2 linked regions of the Megalodesulfovibrio gigas DSM 1382 = ATCC 19364 genome follow. The main gene of each other region encodes a partner of the protein of the gene in region 2 in a complex. Links are inferred from orthologs where the notes say so. Each region holds a gene or a part of one and is shown on either strand. Other genes may lie near its edges.

Region 1 (10,332 bases), 600 kb from region 2 along the record:
GTCCATCCAGTCCCTGGACGACCTGGCCCGCATCCCCCCCACCGCCAAGCAGGACCTGCGCGACAGCTACCCCGATGGCATGGTGGCCGTGCCGCAGGAACGTCTGGTGCGGTTGCACGCCTCCAGCGGCACCACCGGGGCGGCCACGGTCATCTATCATACCCGGGAAGACATCCGCACCTGGGCTGAGCTTATGGCCCGGTGCATGTTCATGGCCGGGGTGCGCCCGTGGGACGTGTTCCAGAACACCTCGGGCTACGGGCTGTTCACCGGCGGGTTGGGCATCCACTATGGGGCCGAGGCCCTGGGCTGTCTGACCATCCCTTCCGGGCCGGGCAATACCCGCCGGCAGCTCAAGCTCATCCGGGATTTCGGCGTCACCGTGCTGCACATCATCCCGTCCTATGCCTTGTACCTGGGGGATGCCCTCGCCGCCGAAGGGCTGGACCCGGCCGCGCTCTCGCCGCGTATCGCCCTCATCGGGGCCGAACCGCACAGCGAGGAGGTGCGCCGGCGCATCGAGTCGTTGTTGGGGCTCAAGGCGTACAATTCTTACGGGTTGTCGGAGATGAACGGCCCGGGCGTGGCCTTTGAGTGCCAGTGCCAGGACGGCATGCATCTGTGGGAAGATGCGTTTATCGCCGAGATTCTGGATCCGGAGACCGGCCAGCCCGTGCCCGAAGGCGAGGTGGGCGAGCTGGTGATGACCTGCCTGACCCGCACCGGCATGCCCATCCTGCGCTACAAAACACGGGATCTGACGCGTTTTGTGCCCGGTCTGTGCGCCTGCGGCCGACCGCATCGCCGCATCGACCGTATCAAGGGCCGCGCTGACGACATGCTGATCATCAAGGGCGTGAACATCTACCCCATGCAGGTGGAACAGGCCCTCATGGCCCTGCCCGAGGTGGGGCAGAACTATCAGATCATCCTCACCCACGATGGCCGCATGGATCAGCTCACCGTGCAGGTGGAACTGCGCGAGGACTTCTTCCAGGAAGACATGCGCGCCCTGACCGGCCTGCAGAAGAAGATTGCCGGCATCCTGCGCGATGAGATTCTCGTCACGCCCAGGGTGGAGCTTGTCCAGGCCAACACCCTGCCCCGCACCGAGGGCAAGGCCGTGCGGGTGCTGGACAAGCGCGGGGACGCATAGCGCAACGTCTCGTGAAGATCTGCCGGGGGAACACCGTTCTGCGGAACGGTGCTTCCCCGGGCCTCCGTTGTAAATACTTCTTGTAAGGACGTGCATCATGGAAGCCATCTGGCCATCCTTGTATCTGATTCTCCTGGTGCTCTCCCTGGGCATTATCGTGTTCGGCCTGCCGGGCAACTGGCTCATGGTGGCGCTGGTGGCCGTGTGGAAGCTGATGAATTCGGATGTCGCCTTCGGCTGGGGCTTTGTGGCCCTGATTGGCGGCATCGCCCTGGTGGGCGAAGGCGTGGAGCTTTCCTTGCAGCTGCTGACTGGCCGCAAGCACGGTTCTTCCAAAAAGGGGAACATCGGCGGCTACGTGGGGCTTATTCTGGGGGCCATTCTGGGCGCGCCCATCCTGTTCGGCCTGGGGGCCCTGCCCGGGGCGCTGCTGGGGGCGTATCTGGGCTGCCTGTTCATGGAGCACAGCCAGGGCCGACCCTGGCCGGAGGCCAACCGCGCCGCCCGGGGCGTGCTGCTGGGGAGCTTTCTGGGCATCGTCACCAAGTTCAGCCTGGGCGTGGTCATCCTGGTGCTGGCCATCCCGAGGTTGTTTATCTAGCTATGTCTCTTGAATTTTTGCATATCGTCATGGTGGGGACCAAGTTTGCAGAAAACGTGGGCTCCGCGGCCAGGGCCTGCGCCAACATGGGGTGCCCCAACCTGACCCTGGTGCGGCCGGTCAACTGGGATGAGGACCGCGCCCGCTCCCTGGCCACCGGCACCGGCCAGGAGGTGCTGCGGCGCATGCGCATTGTGGAGACGCTGGAAGAGGCCGTGCAGGACATGGTGGCCGTCTACGGCGCCACGGCCCGCGGCGGCGGCTGGCGCAAGGGCATCCTCACCCCGGCCAAGGCAGCCCCGCTCATACACGAGGTGATGCAGCAGGCCGAGCCCGTGGCCATCCTCTTTGGGCCGGAAGATCGCGGCCTGACCAACGAGGAGACCAGCATCTGTTCCCGGCTGGTGACCATCCCCACGGCCTCGGAGCACACGTCCCTGAACGTGTCCCAGGCGGTGATGGTGTTTTTGTACGAATGCTTTGTGAAGTCGCCGGGGCCGGTGTTTCGCCCGGCCGGGCCGCCGGAATCCCGCCTGGCCACGCATGGCGAGCGCGAGACCCTCTACGTCACCCTGCAATCCACCCTCACGGACATGGATTTCCTCAAGGGTGACAATCCGGACTACTGGATGCTGCCTGTGCGCCGTTTTCTGGAGCGCACCCCCCTGCGCCGCCACGAATTCAACCTGATCATGGGCATGTGCCGGCAGGTGCAGTGGCTGCTGGGGATGAAGCAGAAGTGAATCACGGCCGGGGGGAATCCGTTCCGGAGAAGGAAGTCCCCCTGGCCGTGGTCGTTACCAGGAGAGCGCCACCGGGTTTTCCAGGCAGAGCTTGCCGCCCTGGCCGGGCGGGGGGATGGGATAGTCCCCGGTGAAGCAGGCCAGGCAGTAATCGCTGGGATGCGAGACGGCGGAGAGCAGCCCTTCGATGGTGATGTAGTGCAGCGAATCCAGCCCGATGAAGCGGGCGATCTCGTCGATGGCGTTGTAGGCGGCGATGAGTTCTCCCTTGGAGGAGAAATCGATGCCGTAGAAGCAGGGGAAGCGGATGGGCGGGCAGGTGACGCGCATGTGGATCTCCCGCGCCCCGAGTTCCCGGAGTTTCTTGACGCGGGTGCGGATGGTGGTGCCGCGGACGATGGAATCGTCCACAATCAGCAGCCGCTTGCCCTTGATCATGGATTTCACGGGGTTGATCTTCACCCGCACGCTGAAGTCCCGCATGTCCTGAGAGGGCTGGATGAACGTGCGGCCCACGTAGTGGTTGCGGATCATGGCCGTTTCGAAGGGCAGGCCCGAGGCCTGGGAGTAGCCCACGGCGGAGTAGATGCCGGAATCCGGGAAGGGCATGACGAAATCGGCATCCACCGGCGCTTCCTGGGCCAGGCGCATGCCCATGGCCTTGCGGCAGTTGTACACGGTTTCGTCGAAGACGATGGAATCCGGCCGGGCAAAATAGATGAGTTCAAAGATGCACTGGCGGCGGGGGTGCGGTTCGCAAATCTGGTAGCTGCGCACGCACTTGTCTTCGATGACCAGCATTTCGCCGGGCTCGATGGGTCGCATGAACTCGGCTTCCAACAGGTCGAAGGCGCAGGTCTCCGAGGCCAGGACGTAGGAATCGCCCACGCGGCCCAGGGCCAGGGGCCTGAAGCCGTTGGGGTCCTTGATGGCGAAGAGCTTGTTGTTGGCCAGGATGAGCAGGGAGTACGCGCCCTTGACCCGGCCGCATGCGGCGATGATGGCTTCTTCCAGCGTCATCTTGCCCAGGTTCTTGGCGATGAGATGGATGAAGATTTCCGAATCGATGGTGGTCTGGAAGATGGACCCCTCGGACTCCAGCTCCTGGCGCAGTTCCAGGGTGTTCACCAGGTTGCCGTTGTGCCCCAGGGCGATGGACAATCCGCCGATACGCGCCAGGAACGGCTGCGCATTGCGGATGAGGGATGCGCCGGTGGTGGAGTACCGGATGTGCCCGATGGCGACCCGGCCCTTGAGTTCCTTGCCCAGGTGGCGCTCGTTGAACACCTCCGGCACCAGGCCCATGCCGCGCTGCTCGCGGATGGCGGTGCCGTCCCAGGTGGCGATGCCCGCACTCTCCTGGCCGCGATGCTGTTGTGCATACAAGCCGAAGTACGCCATGCGCGCGGCCTCGGCATGATTGTATATCCCGAACAGGCCACAGTATTCTTTCTTCATGGACAGGTCCTTCCGGGGGGCTCTGCCCCCCAGACCCCCTGGCAGGGGGGATGATCCCCCCTGCACCCCGCACTGTTTCGGGCCGCGGCAACGCATTGTGCACAATGCGCTGCCGCGGCCCGAACGATGGTGGGGGTCCGGGGGAAGTGAGTTCCCCCGGCGGGGGTGCGGGGGCAGCGCCCCCGCGTGCTGTGGGCGCGTTGCGCGCAGCGCGACACGCCCGGGCTCGGCTCACGCCAGGTCATAATACTCTTGCAGGCTCTTCACGCCCAGGGTCGCACCGGAGCGTTCCTTCATGGCCAGGGCCACGGCCTTGGCGCCGGCCAGGGTGGTGGTGTACGGCACGCCGTAGAGCAGCGTTGTCTGGCGCAGGATTTTGGAATCGTGGATGGACTTCTTGCCGGACACGGTGTTGATGGCCAGGGCGATTTCCCGGTTCTTGATCTGGTCCGTGATGTTGGGCCGGCCTTCGTACACCTTGAGTACCGATTCGCAGGGCACGCCGTGGGCCTTGAGGTGTTCGGCGGTGCCGCGGGTGGCCAGGATGGTGCAGCCCAGATCCTTGAGGATGCGCGCAGGCTCCACAATGCCGGGTTTGTCCTTGTCCGAGACGGAGATGAACACCTTGCCCTGGCTGGGCAGGCGGTTGGAGGCGGCGAGCTGGCTCTTCATGTAGGCCAGGCCGAAGGTGGAGTCGATGCCCATCACCTCGCCGGTGGAGCGCATTTCCGGTCCGAGCAGCACATCCACGCCGGGGAAGCGGTGGAACGGCAGCACGGATTCCTTCACGGCCACGTGGCCGCCCTTGCGCATGCTCCAGGGATCCAGCTCCTTCAGCGTCTTGCCCATCATGACCATGGTGGCCAGGCGCGGCAGGGGCACGCCCGTGGCCTTGGAGACGAAGGGCGCGGTGCGCGAGGCGCGGGGGTTCACTTCCAGGATGAAGAGCACGCCGTCCTTCAGGGCGAACTGGATGTTCATCAGGCCGATGACATTCAGCTCCCTGGCCAGGGCGATGGTCTGGCGCTCAATTTCTTCAATGATGTCGCTGCCAACAGTGTGCGGGGGCAGGACGCAGGCCGAGTCGCCGGAGTGGATGCCGGCTTCCTCGATGTGCTCCATGATGCCGGCCACGTAGGTGTCTGTGCCGTCGGAGAGGGCGTCCACATCAAATTCGATGGCGTTTTCCAGGAACTTGTCCACCAGGATGGGATTTTCCTTCACCCGGCCGCCGGAGACGCCCAGGGCCTCGCGGAAGTAGGTATCCAGGTCTTCATCCGAATAGACGATTTCCATGGCCCGGCCGCCCAGCACGTACGAGGGGCGGACGACCACGGGATAGGTGATGTCCCGGGCAATGCGTTTGGCTTCCTCGGCGGAGAAGGCAATGCCGTTGGGCGGCTGGGTGAGGCCCAGCTTGACGAGCATGTGCTGGAAGCGTTCGCGGTCCTCGGCGCGGTCGATGGAGTCCGGGTCTGTGCCCAGGATGGGCGCACCGGCGCGCTTGAGGGGCACGGCCAGGTTGAGCGGCGTTTGCCCGCCGAACTGGACGATGACGCCTTCGGGCTTCTCCACATCGATGATGTTGAGGGCGTCTTCCAGGGTCAGGGGCTCGAAGTACAGCCGGGTGGAGGTGTCGTAGTCCGTGGAGACGGTTTCGGGGTTGGAGTTGACCATGATGGCGTCCAGGCCCATTTCCTTCAGGGCGAAGGCGGCGTGGCAGCAGCAATAGTCGAACTCGATGCCCTGGCCGATGCGGTTGGGGCCCCCGCCCAGGATGACGACCTTGCGGTTGGTCCCGGTGTTCAGCTCCTGGCCGGTCTCGTAGGTGGAATAGTAGTAGGGGGTGTAGGCCTCGAACTCCGCGGCGCAGGTATCCACCAGATAATAGGTGGGCAGCACGCCGGCTTCTTTGCGCAACTGGCGGATATCCAGGGGATCGCGCTTCCAGATGGTGGCCAGCTGGCGGTCGGAGTAGCCGTGTTCCTTGGCCTTGCGCAACAGGGCGATGCAGGCCGGGTCTGCGGCATGGATGCGGCCGCCCAGGGCAAAGGCCTTGAGTTCCTCTTCCACCTTGAGGAGGTCCTGGAACTGGCGCAGGAACCAGGGGTCCACCTTGGTGGCGTCGTGGATTTCCTCCACGCTGAGGCCGGCCTTGAGGGCGAGGCGCAGCTGGAGCAGGCGGCGGGAATTGGGGGTGCGGATCTTCGCCAGGATGTCTTCCTTGTCCACCGCGCAGCCGCAGAATTCCTTGCCCAGGCCGGGCACGCCGATTTCCAGGGACCTGAGGCCCTTCTGCAGCGCCTCCTTGAAGGTGCGGCCGATGCTCATGGCCTCGCCCACGCTCTTCATGGAGGTGGTCAGCGAGTCCTGGGAGCCCGGGAATTTTTCGAAGGTGAACCGCGGAATCTTCACCACGCAATAATCGATGGACGGCTCGAAGGACGCCATGGTCTCGCGGGTGATGTCGTTGGGCAGCTCGTCCAGGGTGTAGCCCACGGCCAGCTTGGCGGCAATCTTGGCGATGGGGAAGCCCGTGGCCTTGGATGCCAGGGCCGAGGAGCGGGAGACGCGGGGGTTCATCTCAATGATGACCATGTCCCCGTTGGCGGGATTGATGGCGAACTGCACGTTGGAGCCGCCGGTTTCCACGCCGATTTCACCCATGATGGCGATGGCGGCATCGCGCATCTTCTGGTATTCGCGGTCGGTCAGGGTCTGGGCCGGGGCCACGGTGACGGAATCGCCCGTGTGCACGCCCATGGGGTCCAGGTTTTCGATGGAGCAGATGATGACGCAGTTGTTGTTCTTGTCGCGCATCACCTCCAGCTCGAATTCCTTCCAGCCCAGGACGCTTTCCTCCAGCATGATTTCGCTTTTGAGGGAGGCGGCCAGGCCGTGGCGGCAGATGGCTTCCAGGTCTTCCATGTTGTAGGCAATGCCCCCGCCGGTGCCGCCCATGGTGAAGGCCGGGCGCACGATGATGGGGAAGGGCATTTCCGAGCCCAGCCGGCGCACGTCGTCCATGCTGCGGGCAATGCCGGAAACCGGCACTTTGAGGCCGATGTTGGCCATGGCCTGACGGAAGAGGTCGCGGCTTTCGGCCTTTTCGATGGCCTCGCGGGTGGCGCCGATGAGCTCCACGCCGTACTGTTCCAGCACGCCCATTTCCGCCACGGCCAGGGCGGTGTTCAGGCCGGTCTGGCCGCCCAGGGTGGGCAGCAGGGCGTCCGGACGCTCCTTGGCGATGATGGCGGCCACGGTTTCCGGATCGATGGGCTCCACATACGTGCGGTGGGCGAGCCCGGGATCGGTCATGATGGTGGCGGGGTTGGAATTCACCAGGACCACCTCGTAGCCTTCTTCGCGCAAGGCTTTGCAGGCCTGGGTGCCTGAGTAGTCGAACTCGCAAGCCTGACCGATGACGATGGGCCCCGAGCCGATGAGCATGATTTTCTTGATGTCTGTGCGTTTGGGCATGGGCGGATGGCGTGGGTTGAACGACAAAAAGGGAAAGTAGCCCCGACCACATAGCAGCGCAGGCCCGGTTGCGCAACTGCCTTGCAACATCCTGGAGAATATGTAAAAAATGGGGGCGATTCACAGACCCCCAGCCCCGGAGTGCGCCGTGTTGTTTCCCGCAGTCTTTTATTCGTTGGCCCCCGCGCTTGCCGCGGTGGTGGGCCTGTGTGTAGGCAGTTTTTACAATGTGTGCATTGCCAGATACTTGAGCGGGGAGTCCATCGTCTTCCCCGGCTCCAAGTGTCCTGTTTGCGGGCACAGGCTGCGCTGGTGGGAAAACATCCCGCTGCTCTCCTTCGTGCTGTTGCGCGGCCGCTGCCGCGGCTGCCAGGGAAACATCCACTGGCGCTACCCGGTGGTGGAGGCCCTCAACGGGCTGTGGGCCTTTTTGCTCATCCATAAATTTCCGCTGCTCCCTGGCGCGGAAATGGAGTGGCTGGCCCTGTGGTCCGGTTACATGCTCATCGGCGGCATCCTGATCATCGTCAGCTTCATTGATCTGGAATTGTACATCCTGCCGGATGTGTACGTGTATCCCGGCATCCTGCTCACCCTGGCCTTCGCCTTTTTTGTGGTGGAGCCGTTCCACGGCGCGCCGACCTTCAAGGAAGCGCTGTATGGCGCAGGCATCGGGGCCGGGGTGTTCCTGGCGCTGCAGCGGCTGTACCGCCTGCTCAAGGGGCACGAGGGACTGGGCACGGGCGACATCAAGCTCATGCTCATCCTGGGGGCGCTGGTGGGCTGGCAGGGCCTGCCGATGATGATCCTGGTGTCGGCCTTCAGCGCCCTGCTGGTCAGTGCGGTGTACATGCGCCGCCAGCAGCAAGGCATGCAGACCATGGTGCCCTTCGGCCCATTCCTGAGCCTGGGCGCCATGGTCTACGTGGTGGCCGGGGATTTGTATTGGGAACTGGTGCGGTGAGGGGGGTTAGAACGGTAACTCTTCAAAGCCGGAGGGGTCTTTTGTTTTGACAAATAGGTTTTCATTTTCAGTTATCCAGGCCCATCCTTTTTCCGTCACAGATACCGCTGCGTATTCTGATTGATACTCATGGTCAAAGATGGCTTCCGAGCGTATTAGCTGCATAGACAGTAATTTTCGATAGGCAATGGCAAAGCCAATCTCAGTAAGTCCGGCCCTTTCAGCCTTACTACTTAGGCTGTAATATGAGTCTTTACTGTTTAGTGCAGCTGAGCTGGCGCCAATAATAGCTATTACTTTAATTTCTTCATACGACAGGCCGTGAATCGGGGCCGTTTGCTGTGTGGCTTGCACCTGTCGCATTTGCATTTCAATGGTCGTTTCCGCCTTGAGTTTTGCGGTGATCTTTTGTTGCAATTCCAAGAAATCGCTTGAACTTTCGGTGGCGTAGAGGAGGATTGAGCGATGCTGAATGTCAAAAGGATATTTCCCGTTTTCCCGTTTCTCAGATATAAGTACAACGGGGATGGAGCTGGCATGAGCGTATCCAAGCTCATACCAAACGTTTGGGTTGTTGGTAGAAATATCAGCTAGGCAGATAATAGAATTTTTTATTCCATGCTCGATGGATTCTATCGGAATTGTGACGCTCTGGTCTTGGTCTACGCGATATGGCGTTAGATCGGCTGCTTCTATGGCAACTTTGAATACGTCGTCGAAACGCTTGTTGAATTTATAGTCAAATGGTTGGATGACAAAGCATTGTGGCATGATTTTCCCCCTTTGCGATCGATCTATGAGGCATATTTTGTCAAAGACGTTTAATGTTTGCATAAAATTTATATCGTGTAAAGTATTGGCGTGCCTGCGTATTGTTCCGGTGTCTTTGCTGCCCAACCGAAGATCCGCGCAACAACCCGCACCCCTTGCACGCGAGGTGGGGGCGCACCTTTCCTTCACAAACTTCCCTCGACAGACTTGCACATGAACGAGAATTCATGTAGACGATCTCTAAAAAATATGTAGAATAATCGCCCCTCGCGATCCACCCACCCATCTCCACGTCGTTCCGGAGCCACGTATGAAGCGTTGCCTTGTGTTGATGCTCCTGGCCCTGCTGCTTGACGGGATCCTGCATCCCGTATGGGGGGAGGAGCTTTCGGACCCTGTGGCCCGGTTCACCTTTGACGGCCCGGCCATGGCGCAGGGGCTGCAACGGCCCAAACCCGTCTTGCTGCAGCGGGCGGTGCTGGGCACGGACCGCTGCGGCCGCATGGACAGCGCCCTGCAGCTGTATCCTGTGGACCATGCTCTGGCCCAGGTGGATGGCTTTCGCATGGGCGATGCCGTGCTGGAGACCTTTGCGGTGGCGGCCTGGATCCATCCGCGCCAGCTGCGGGGGTATCGCGCCATTGTGGAAAAATTTGCGGCAGACAACAACCAGCGCGGCTTCCGTCTGGCTGTCAAGGACGGCAAGCTGCGGTTCTGGTGGTCGTCCACGGGCATGGTGGAGGACCCGGCCGAGTACGATTCCGTGGAAAGCGATGGCATCCTGACGCCAGGGGCCTGGACGCATGTCGCCGTGAGCTTCAGCCACGGGTCGGTTCGCTTTTTCATCAACGGCGAGCCGGATGTCCGCTCCAGCAGCAATGTGCGGTCCATCGCGCCGGGGGTCGCGCCCCTGGGCATCGGCGGCAATCCCGCCACCACGGGCTTTTTGTTCGACGGGCTCATTGACGAGGTGACGCTCTGGGATCGGCCCCTGGGCAAGGACGAGGTCGCTGCCTTGTACGCAGCAGGAGGGTGCGAGTAGATGCGCTTCATGACGCGGACACGGCTGCGGTGGCTGACCAAACGGCGATCTCTCCGAATGGTCCACGGGGGCCATGGAGGCAATGAAGGGCACGGCGGCCACGAGGGGCAGGGACGG
Region 2 (11,346 bases):
CAGAAGGATGGCTCCTGGCCTCTGCCAACACCTCGAAAATGGCCAGACGCTGGGGCGTGCAGGCCAGATCGGCATGGGTCAAAGCCTCACGGAGCTGGTGTCGGGAAGTGACGGTGTTCATGATGGCCTCAGTTCGTATGCGAATTAATCTTTGAAAGGAATTATTCCTAATCGACCGGTTTGTCAACCGCCCCTTGGGAAAAACATTGTTTGCTGGTGAATAATTATTGAAGCCCTTGCGTCCAGAGTGTAGATTGGACACATGGTTGACGGGGTGAGCCTGTTCGTTTGCAGCCGGGGGAGAGCATGCGCAGGGATGGTTCCAGGATTGATCCGGTAGCGCCGCTGCCCCATGGCAGCCTGCGTACGTTCACCGCCTGCCATTGCGCGGGGCGTGTGTTGCCAGCGCATTTTATTCCGTCGTGGCCATAGTGTCTGACATATATCAAGACGCCCCTTATCGCCTATGAGTTCCCCTCGGCTGTCGAGCATCGTGGAAAAAACCATCGCCGCTCGTCTGCGGGTGCCGGTGCTGGCCTTTGGCCTGTTGCTGGGCTGCCTGCTGGGAGCGATGCAGTATCGCACGGTTTCGCAACACAATCTTGAACTGTCTGCCGCCATGTCGCAGTACGTGGAGCAGTACCTCGGCAATGCCGAGGGCGTGCTGCAGGCCCTGGCCTTGCAGGCTTCCCGAAGCGACGAGGCTGCGGTGGCCCAGGCCATGCAGGCCATGCTGCAGGCGGTTCCCCTGTTTGAACGGCTGGTGCGACTGGACGCCCAAGGCGTGGTGCTGTCGGGAGCGCCACCTGAAGGTTTGCTGCTGCCCCAGCCCGGCCGGCAATTGGAGGCCTCTGCCCGCGTCCGCGTGGCGACCCGTCCGCGCGTCTCGCCCGCCACGGGAAATCTGGTGGTGGAGGTGGAGTGCAGCATTCCCGGCGGCGGGGCCATGGTGGGGGCGCTCAGTCTGGAGGCGCTCACCGGGTCCATGCGCAGCCTGGTGACGGGAGGGGATGATCTGCTGTTGCTGACCGACGAAGCCGGGGCTGTCATGGTGCAGCCGCCCGGATTGCAGGGCCCGGGTGAAGACAATATCGGCCACTGGCCGGCATTTCAGCGGGCCAAGACGGGCGAGGGCAGCATCATGCTGCAGCGCATGGAGGGCGGGTTCTGCCTGACCGTGGCTCGGGAACTGTCCCACAGTGGCTGGGTGCTGCTGGTGTCGCGGCCGCTTGTGGCCCTGTTGCGGCCGGCCGTGCTGGCCCTTGCGGTGTATCTGGCCAGCGTGGCCTTGCTGTATGTGGTGCTCAGGGCGGTGATCCGTCAGGAGATGGTCCGCCGCGTGACGGCGCCGCTGCAGGCGTTCGCCGAGGCTATCCGTGCCCTGGGCGTGGCGCCATCCGCCCGCCAGACCGACTCACTGCAACAGGGGCCGTGGACCTTTGAGGAATTGGCCGGATTGGCGGAGGCCGTCGCGCGCATGGCCCAACGGGTGCAAGAGCGCGAGACCGCCTTGCGCGAGTCCGAGACCCGATACCGCACCATGTATGAGAATGCCATTGAGGGCATCTTCCGCGTCAATCCCCAGGGCGTCATGCTGGACTGCAATCCTGCCATGGCCCGCATGTTTGGCTACGTGGACGAAGCGGATGTGCTGCGGTCCGTGCCCACTGTCGCCTTGGCCTATGCCGACCTGGAGCACAGGGCCATCATCCTGGAATCGCTGTACAAGGAAGGGCAGATCACCGGCCATGAACTGCCCATGTTGCGCAAGGATGGCAGCAGCATCTGGGTGATGGTCAATGCCGTGGCCGTCTATGACGAGGCTGGCGCCCTGGAATGCATCGAAGGCATGCTGACGGACATCACCCCCCGCAAGCGCACGGAAGCGGAGCTGGAAGCGTCTCAGGAATTCTTCCGCACCGTGTTCGAAGGCATTCACGACGGCCTGGTGGTGCAGGATGCAGACAGCGGCAGGATCCTGGATGTCAACAAGCGCGCCTGCGAGATGTTCGGCTATTCCTATCAGGGAATGCTTGGTCTGGATGTGCAGCAAATCAGCCTGGGCGAGCCGCCATACTCCTTGCAGGAGGCCTGGGGCCACCTGTGCCGGGCCAGGGAGCAGGGGGCGTATTCCTTCGAGTGGCTGTCCCGGCGCAAAAGCGGCGAACTGTTCTGGTCGGACGTCACCCTCAGTTTCGCCACGTTTGCCGGCGCGGCGCGTTACATCGCCACCATCCGGGACATCTCGGAGCGCAAGCACATGGAGCTGGCACGCCGGGAAGCCGAAGCCCGGTACCGGGCGCTGGTGCACAACGCGCCGGTGGGCATCTTCAGCTCCTCCCTGGAGGGCCTCCTGCTCAGCGCCAATCCGGAGATGGCCCGCATGCTGGGCTACGCCACGCCGGAAGAGCTGCAGGCAGAGGTGCTCGACCTGGGCGCGAATGTGTACGTCGATGCCCGGGATCGGGTGGGCATCCTGGACAGACTGATGCAGCACGGCTCGGTCCATTCCCATGAAGTACGCTTCAAGCGCAAGGATGGCAGCTGGTTCTGGTGTTCCCTCACGGCCCGGCTGGTGCGCAACGAAGAGGGAGCCCCCCTGCATATTGAGGGATTCCAGATGGATGTGACCAGCCGCAAGGATGTGGAAGCCGCAGGGGAGCAGTTGCGCGAACAGTTGGAGCAGCTGGTGGCCGAGCGGACCAAGGAGCTTCGCCAGGCCAACGCCCGGCTGCTGGAGCTGGACCGGCTCAAGACGTCCTTTTTGTCCTCGGCCTCGCACGAGCTGCGCACCCCGCTTACCTCCATCCTTGGCTTTGCCAAGCTCACGGGCAAGATGTTTCGGCGTCATTTCCTGGCTGGCGAGGAGGCCGCCGGCGTGCGCCAGCACGGAGAACGCATTGCCGGCAATCTGGAGATCATCGCCAAGGAAGGGGCCCGGCTTTCACGCTTGGTGAATGATTTGCTGGACATCAACGCCATTGAGTCCGGCATGATGGCCTGGCGGGACACCGACGTGGACCTGCGCGATGTGCTGGAGCAGGCCGTGGCCAGCGCACGCGGCATGCTTCCGGCTTCCGGGCGGGTGCGCCTGGATACGCGGTTTCCCGAGGCCCTGCCCCCGCTGCGGATCGACCATGACAAGATCCTGCAAGTGCTTCAGAATCTCCTGAACAATGCCGTGAAGTTCACCATGGCCGGCGAGATTCGCGTGGAGGCACGCCTGCAGGCCGGCCCGGCAGAGACGGCAGCCGTGGTGGAGATTCGCGTGGAGGACACCGGGCAGGGGATCCCGGCCGCTTCCCTGGAGACCATCTTCGAGAAGTTCTACCAGATCGTGCCCGAAGGCCGGGACGAGGAAAAGCCCCGCGGCACCGGCCTGGGACTGGCCATCTGCAAGGAGATCGTGGAGCATTACGGCGGGCGCATCTGGGCCGAATCCATCCCGGGGGCGGGTTCGACGTTCATCGTGCAACTGCCCGTGCAGCGCGAACTGGTCTGCCTCCTGCCGCCGGCAGGCTGAGCACGCAATGTTTGGGAAGAGCCCGAACCCCCCTCCCAAAGACTTTTATTATACGTACAAGATACGATCAAATTTTTGGAAGGGGGAGAGCGCGAGCGGGGAGAACCTTTTGCAAAAAGGTTTCCCTCTCGCAATGTCCTTTTCCAAACGTAATGTCTCCTACGCCGCGCAGACCCGGTTCCGCCCCAGGCGTTTGGCCTGGTACAGGGCGGCGTCGGCGCGCTGGAGCAGGGCGTCCGGCGTATCGCCGGGCAACAGACTCGCCACGCCGGCGCTGATGGTCTGCGGGGTGCCGGTGCCCATGGCAGTGGCGGCGATGACCTGGCGAATCCGTTCCGCCACCTGCACGGCCATGTCCTCCGGGGTTTCCGGGCACAACACCAGAAATTCTTCCCCGCCCCAGCGGCCGAGGGTGTCCACCGTGCGCACGGCGTCGCGGGCGGCACGGGCCGTCGCCACGAGGACCTTGTCGCCCATCTGGTGCCCGAATTCGTCGTTCACCCGCTTAAAATTATCAATATCCAGCATGATGACCGAGAAGGGCCGGCCGTATCGCTCGCCCCGGCTGCATTCTGTGAGAAACAGTTCGTCAATGCGCGTGCGGTTGGGCAGACTGGTCAGGGTGTCTGTCTGGGACCGGCGCTCCAGTTCCTCATTGTGCTGCTTCAGGCGGCGGTTCCAGTACAGCACCACCCCCACCACGGCGAGGGCGATGGCCACCACCCGGACCACCATGGCCCGGTCCACGGCCGTCTGCACGTTGATGGACACATGCTTGTTGACGATCTGCCCGCGATCCATGGGGGTGATGGTGTCCACGCCCTTGTTGAGGATGTCCCGCAGCATAGGCTCGGTCTTCACCACGCCCATGCGCAGCGCGTTGGCATAATTGGGCAGCTGCCCGGCGATCTTGAGGTTGAACCAGCCGTCCTTCTTGATGGTGTACGCCGCCACGATGAGGGAGCGCATGGTCATGTCTGCCTTTTTCTCCGAGACCAGGGAAAAGGCCTCCTGCTCGGTGGCCACGGTGAGCACGCGCAGGTTGGGATATTCCCTGCGGATGCGCTCCTCAATGGACGTGCCTTCAGGCAGGACGATGGCTTCGTAGGAAAGCGAGGAGGGATCGGCGATGAAAGGATGCTCTTCCCGGGTGATGAAGACGTTGGAGTCCGTGAACAGGGGCTCGGTGAACGTGAGCCACTCTTCCCGATTGGGCGTCTGATTGAGGAAGCTCAGGGCCATGCACCGGCCATCTTTGGAGGCCTGCAGGCTTTCTTCCCAGTTCCTGGTGGGCACCAGCTGCATGGGCAGGCCGAGCCGGCGGGAGACCAGCAGCAGCAGATCCGCGGCGATGCCTTCGTGCTGCCCCTGCTCGTTGATCCGCTCAAAAGGCGTCCAGTCCGGGTCCACGCACAAGGTCACGGGTCCCAGGCGCTCCAGGTAGCCCCGCTCTGCCTGGCTGAGTTCAATGCCGGCGCATACGCCGGGCCGGGCAAAAGCCAGCACTCCCAAGCAGATCACGGCGAGTGCAAGGCGATGCGCGGTCGAAAAATGATGCATGCGGAAGGACATCCTTGATCCTTTGTGCTGGTTTCCCCCCTGCTGCAGTCGGGCGGTGCCCGAATCTACAGCCCTGTAATGACATGCATAGCATTGAATACGATGAATTGACAATTCCGCATCTGTTACAGCTCGTCTTCGTCGTCCATCAGCGCCTTGGGTTCCAGGTGGCCTTCCAGGCCGAAAGGACCGTACTCCCGCCCGATACCGGACTGCTTGAATCCCCCGAAGGGCGCCTTGGGCTCGTTGCTTTCCGCCCGGTTGATGAGCACCCGCCCGGCCACCAGACGCGCGGCCACGCGGCGGGCGCGGGCCAGATCCGTGCCACTCACGTAGGCGGCCAGGCCGTACATGGTGCCATTGGCAATCTCGATGGCCTGCTCCTCGGTCTCGTACGACATGAGGCACAGCACGGGGCCGAAAATTTCTTCCTGGGCAATGGTCATGTCTGGGGTGACATGCTCGAACACCGTGGGCCTGACAAAGTAGCCGTGCTCCAGGCCTTCAGGATGTCCGGGGCCGCCGATGAGCAGCGTGGCCCCCTCGTCGATGCCCAGGTGGATGTAGCGCTGGACGCGCTCGTACTGTGTCTGGCTGACGATGGGGCCGATGGTGGTGGCCTCGTCCCAGGGATCGCCCACCTGCACGGCCGCCACGGCCTGTGCCAGCCGGCGGCGGATCTCCGGCAGCATGTCCGCGGGAACCAGCAGGCGAGTGCCGGCCACGCAGGCCTGGCCGCTGTTGGCAAAGGCGATGCGCACGGCCAGGGGGATGGCCTTGTCCAGGTCGGCATCGTCCAGGATGATGTTGGCGGACTTGCCGCCCAGCTCCAGGGTGACGCGCTTGAGGGTCTCGGCCGCGCCCTGCAGGATGAGCCGGCCCACGCGCGTGGAGCCGGTGAAGGAGATCAGGGCGATGTCCGGATGCCGGGTGATGGCCGTGCCCACCTCGTCCCCGGTGCCGTTGACCACATTGACCACCCCGGCCGGCAGGCCGGCGGCGTGGATGCATTCCAGGAGCGCATCCGTCTGCAGGGTGCTGAGTTCGCTGGGCTTGACCACGGCGGTGCAGCCGGCGGCAATGGCCGAGGCCAGCTTGTTGCACAGCAGGGTGTAGTTGGCGTTCCAGGGGGTGATGATGCCCACCACGCCCAGGGGCTCCATGAGGATGGTGGCCTTGCCGATGCGGCGTACAAAGGCGAAGGTCTCCAGGGTCTCGCTGGCCAGCAGAAAGGCCCGGGCGGCAAAGCGGGTGCGGGCGATGGTGTCCTTGAGGGGGCCCCCGTACTCCTGCAGGGTGGCCTTGACGAGGGCGTCTTCGCGGGCTTGCACGGCATCGTGCAGGCGGTGCAGCAGGGCCTGACGCTCGGCCACGCTGGTGCGGGAAAAGGCGGGAAAGGCGGCGCGGGCGGCAGCCACGGCGCGCGCCACGTCCTCGGCATCGCCCAGCACGGTGTTGCCGATGACGGCCTTGGTGGCGGGGTTGATCTGCGCGTGCACCGCCGTGCCATGGGGGCGGACAAACGCGCCGTTGATGTAGATGCGGTCGATGGAAATCATCATGCACTCCTGAACCGGCGCAGCCCTGGCCGCATGCCGGAAAACAGACCGGCGGCGCGGGAGCCGGTGCCGGTCTCCTGCGCCGCCGTTGCTGACGCCGTCTTTGGTGGGCTAGAGCACGTTGTTTTTGAAAAGAACTCTCGGGGGAAAACCTNAACCTTTTGCAAAAAGGTTTCCCCTCTCGCAATGTCCTTTTTCAAGATTAATATTCTCTAGCTCATCTGTTTGAGGGCGTAGGTGAGCATCTTCTTGGCTTCCTTGAAGTCAGGATCATACTCCAGGGCTTTGTTGGCCATGTAGGCCACCTTGTCCCATTTTCCCCAGTCCACATAAAGCCGGCCGATGTTAAAATACAAATTCGAGTCGTGTTTGCAGAAGTCGAGGGCTTTGGCGTAATACTTTTCTGCCACGTCGAACTTGGAGAGCTTGCGCAGGGCGATGGCGATGCGGTTGTACAGATGGATGGATTCGGGCGAGTCTGCCAGGGCCTGGGACAGGAAGTCGTAGGCTTCCTCGTACCGACTGGCCTTGAGGAAGCGCTCGCCCACATCGGACTTCAGGGCCACGTCATCCTTGAATTCGGCCACCAGGCCGTCAAAGTGCGACTTGGCCTGGCTGAACTGCGCTGCGTCAATGAGCCGCTGGCCAGACTCCACGCCATCCTGCTTTTTGCGTTCCAGCGCGGTCAGCAGGGCCTGGGCGTCATTGAGCTGGTTTTTGCGCAGCTCGCCCAGGCACTCGCTCAGGGATTCCAGCAGCGCTTTTTCCTCGCCGGGCTTGTATTCCAGCCGGAGGGGGAAAATCGTGCGGAAGCCGCGGTGTGTGTCCAGCCGGTACACCACATCTACGAGCATGGCCGCGAATTCTTCCCGTTCCTGACGCATCAGGGGGTTGCCCATCATCGTCGCCAGGGCGTCCCGCACGGCCTGCACGGCCGGCAGGTATTTTTCCTGCTTGAGGTGGGTGCTCACCTGCGACAGTTGGGCGCGGGCTTTGATCAGCTCTGTGGACATGGGGGGCTCCAGAAGGATGCAGACGTTGCGGGCGGCCTACCGCCCCAGTGCCTCGCGCACCATGCTGCGGAAGCGATGGAAGAAGTTGCGGCTGTCGTGCGGGCCCGGGCTCGCCTCGGGGTGGAACTGGATGGCGATGATGGGCTTTTTGGTGTGGCGGAAGCCTTCCAGGGTGTTGTCGTTGAGATTCACGTGGGTGATTTCCACATCCGTGAGGCTCGCCACATCCACGCAGAAGCCGTGGTTCTGGGAGGAAATCTCAATGTGCCCGGACAGGAGATCCTTGACCGGATGGTTGCAGCCGTGGTGGCCGAACTTGAGCTTGAAGGTCGTGCCGCCCAGGGCATGCCCCAGGAGCTGGTGCCCCAGGCAGATGCCGGCCACGGGGTAGGACTGGCACAGGCTGGCCAGCTCATCGATGACCGGCCCCAGGGCTGCCGGATCGCCGGGCCCGTTGGAGAGGAACACCGCCTCGGCCCCGGTTTTGCGCACCTGCTCGGCCGTGAAGGAGGCCGGCACCACCAGGAGGTCCATGCCTTGCTCTTCCAGCAGGCGCAGGATGTTCCACTTGATGCCGAAATCGTACACCACCACGCGCACGCCGCGGCCGTCCGCAGCCGTGTGCACGCCGGGCCAGTCGTAGGAGCCGTCCTTGTTCAGGGAGATGGCCCGGGGAGCCGCGCCGTCCCAGCGGTAGGCAGACGATGCCGACACTTCCGCGGCCAGGTTCTGGCCTTCCATCACCGGGATGGCCTTGGCCCGCTCCACCAGCACGGCGGGGTCTGCCTCGCGCGTGGAGATGATGCCCCGCTTGGCGCCGTGCAGGCGCAGGTGGCGGGTGAGCTGGCGGGTATCGATGCCTTCGATGCCCAGGATGTTGTGCCGCCGGAGGTAGTCCGGCAAGGACTCCTTGGCCCGCCAGTTGGACGGGACCTTGCAACATTCCTTGACGATGAACGCTTCCACGTACACGCGGTCGGATTCCACGTCTTCGGGGTTCACGCCGTAGTTGCCGATGAGGGGATAGGTCATGCACACCATCTGGCCGGCATAGGAAGGATCGGTAAGCACTTCCTGATACCCGGTCATGCCGGTGTTGAAGATCACTTCGCCGCTGGTTTCGCCGTCGCCGGTGAAGGAGGTGCCGTGGAAGACGAGGCCGTCTTCCAGGGCCAGGATGGCACGCATGGATCAGACTCCTTGAGGGGGGATGAACACTTCCCAATACGGCACGGTGGCGCGCGGGGTCAAGCAAAAGGAATTTCTTAACAAGATTGCACCTTTTGCTCATCCATGCGCCGGGCTCTGGCCTGGCCGAGTACAAGCAGCCGGGCAATGAGGGCCTCGAACTCCAGGCCGGCGGCCCTGGCGGCTCGGGGCACCAGGCTGGTGGCGGTCATGCCCGGCAGGGTGTTGACCTCCAGCAGCGTCACGCCGTCTGCCCCGTCCCAGATGAAATCCGCGCGGCTGTAGCCCTCGCAGCCCAGGAGGCGATGGGCGGTCAGGGCCAGGGCCTGGACGCGATCGCGCACGGCGTCCGGGATGGGTGCGGGGCACAGCTCGTCGGCGCCGCCCTGCTCGTACTTGCTGGCATAGTCGAAAAATTCGCCGCGGTTGGGCTTGATAAGGATCACCGGCAGGGCCGCTTCCTCTCCCGTATTGCCCAGCACGCCGCATGTCAGTTCCACGCCGGGGCAGGCTTCTTCCACCAGGGCCTCGGCCCCTGCGGCCCACAGGCCTTCCAGCAGGGTGCGCAGGGTCACGGCGTCCGCGGCCCGGCCCATGCCCAGGGAAGAGCCACCGGTGTTGGGTTTGACGAACACGGGGAAGGCATGCGGCCAGCGCCAGTCCGCCATGTGCGGCCCGGGATCCTGCGGCAGAAAGACCCAGTTGGGCGTGGGCACGCCGGCTTCGGCCAACAGTTCCTTGGCCGCGGCCTTGTTGAGCGCCAGAAAGGATGCCGCCGGGCCGGACCCCTGGTACGGGCAGCCCACGCGGTCCAGCAGGGCCTGGATCAGCCCGTCTTCGCCGGGGGAGCCGTGCAGGTTCAGAAAGGCGAAATCCGCCTCCCGGGCCAGGGGGATGAGGCCGTGCAGGTCGTGCACGGGATCGTAGTGCCGCACCTCGTGGCCCAGGCGTTCCAGGGCCGCGTGGATGATCCGCCCCCCGGATAGGGAGACGTCACGCTCGCTGGACCAGCCGCCCGCTATCAAAAGCACACGCATCGGGATCGCATCCTAGCAATTGGGTGAAGGCCCGGGAGATTTCCAGGACCTGGGTCTGGGTCCGTTCGATGCCGGCAATGTTTTTGGGACTCGTGCCGTAGCGGTCCATGAGATCGTGATAACGCTCGTCCAGGGTGACGATGCGGTCGTGGGCCACGCGTTTGTCGCCGTAGATCACGGCCATGGGCAGAAAATGGCGGCGCACGTCCACGGGCCAGGGCCACCAGACGTGATGCGCCACGCCCTGGGCGATGCGCGGATTGCCCGTCTCGGCCAGCACCCAGGCCGCGCCCAGCTGGGCGTGGGACCCGGTGTGGCGGATGGTGTAGGCCTTGGCCAGATCGTGCAGCAGGGCGCTGGCGCGGACCTCCTGCACGGGCACGGGGAACCCGGCCTCGCAGGCGGCCTGGGCCACGGCCGTGGCGATGCGCGCCACCAGCAGGGAATGCTCGCGGATGTGCTCGGGCACGGCGTAGGCATCCCAGAGGGCCAGACAGCGCGCGTCATCAGGCACTGGAAAATCGGGCACGGGAAAGTCGGGCACGAAAACGCCCAGCGTGCGGGCCACGCCCTCGGCCACTGGCGGCGCAGGAAGAGTCAGTGCAACACCCATTAGTCAATTGTGACGAAAACCGGGGCGCGATGCAAGAAGGAAGGTCGTGCGCGGCGCATTCATGCCCTGCCATTGCCCAACAAAATCCGCGAACTCGTCTCCCCGGCGCGTTGTTGGACCACATGGGAGCCGGGGGGCAGATCTTCCGTGAGCCAGACGTTGCCGCCCACCACCGAGCCCTTGCCGATGGTGATGCGTCCCAGCAGGGTGGCTCCGGCGTAGATCACCACCTCGTCCTCCACGATGGGATGCCGGGCAATGCCCTTGATGAGCGCGCCGTTTGCGTCCTTGGGGAAGCTCTTGGCCCCCAGGGTCACGCCCTGGTAGATGCGCACGTTGGCGCCGATGATGCACGTCTCCCCCACCACCACGCCGGTGCCGTGGTCGATGAACAACCCCTCGCCGATCTGCGCGCCGGGGTGGATGTCGATGCCGGTCTTGGAGTGGGCCATCTCCGCGATGATGCGCGGGATAAGCTCCACGTCCTGCTGGTGCAGGGCATGGGCAATACGATGATGCGTGAGGGCCAGGATGCTGGGATAACAGAAGATCGTCTCTCCGGGATGCCGTGCGGCGGGGTCGCCCACATAGGCAGCCCGTACGTCCACGGCCAGCAGGCGGCGGATCTCCGGCAGGGAGGACAGGAACAGGCCGGTCGTGCGTCGGGCGGCGTCCTCGCAGGCGTCGCAGTCCGGTTCCTCATGGGGAACATCGTTGTGCCGGCAGAAGAAGCAGCGGCCGCGGCGGATCTGCTCCGTCAGCAGCCGGGCCACCACATCCAGCCCCGCGCCCACGTGAAAGCGCATGGTCTCGGGCGCGATTTCCGAATCCCCAAAATATCCTGGAAACAGAA

What was found.
Region 1: the proteins of carA (region 2) and carB are in contact, whole or in part, in a solved structure (PDB 1KEE), measured with the Escherichia coli proteins. The link is inferred for Megalodesulfovibrio gigas DSM 1382 = ATCC 19364 from one-to-one orthologs.

What each region holds. Positions count from the first base shown.
Region 1 is NC_022444.1:204,395-214,726, reverse strand. Bases 3,990-7,749 are described here. They hold carB (carbamoyl-phosphate synthase large subunit), read right to left. Parts: upstream 7,439-7,749; coding sequence 4,190-7,438; downstream 3,990-4,189. Other genes in these bases: DGI_RS00885 (prepilin peptidase), read left to right, coding at 7,587-7,749. Also shown: DGI_RS00910 (phenylacetate--CoA ligase family protein), read left to right, coding at 1-1,156; DGI_RS00905 (DUF456 domain-containing protein), read left to right, coding at 1,254-1,757; DGI_RS00900 (RNA methyltransferase), read left to right, coding at 1,760-2,500; purF (amidophosphoribosyltransferase), read right to left, coding at 2,555-3,958; more of DGI_RS00885, read left to right, coding at 7,750-8,402; DGI_RS00880 (hypothetical protein), read right to left, coding at 8,409-9,173; DGI_RS00875 (LamG domain-containing protein), read left to right, coding at 9,484-10,215; DGI_RS00870 (hypothetical protein), read left to right, coding at 10,273-10,332. UniProt on the Escherichia coli protein: Large subunit of the glutamine-dependent carbamoyl phosphate synthetase (CPSase).
Region 2 is NC_022444.1:807,737-819,082, reverse strand. The notes cover bases 6,768-9,538. They hold carA (glutamine-hydrolyzing carbamoyl-phosphate synthase small subunit), read right to left. Parts: upstream 8,844-9,538; coding sequence 7,692-8,843; downstream 6,768-7,691. Other genes in these bases: DGI_RS03555 (D-alanine--D-alanine ligase family protein), read right to left, coding at 8,921-9,538; DGI_RS03565 (tetratricopeptide repeat protein), read right to left, coding at 6,855-7,655. In the rest of the region: DGI_RS16860 (Fur family transcriptional regulator), read right to left, coding at 1-121; DGI_RS16855 (PAS domain S-box protein), read left to right, coding at 467-3,523; DGI_RS03575 (diguanylate cyclase), read right to left, coding at 3,683-5,083; DGI_RS03570 (aldehyde dehydrogenase family protein), read right to left, coding at 5,209-6,645; more of DGI_RS03555, read right to left, coding at 9,539-9,880; DGI_RS03550 (HDIG domain-containing metalloprotein), read right to left, coding at 9,837-10,493; serine O-acetyltransferase EpsC, read right to left, coding at 10,553-11,346. UniProt on the Escherichia coli protein: Small subunit of the glutamine-dependent carbamoyl phosphate synthetase (CPSase).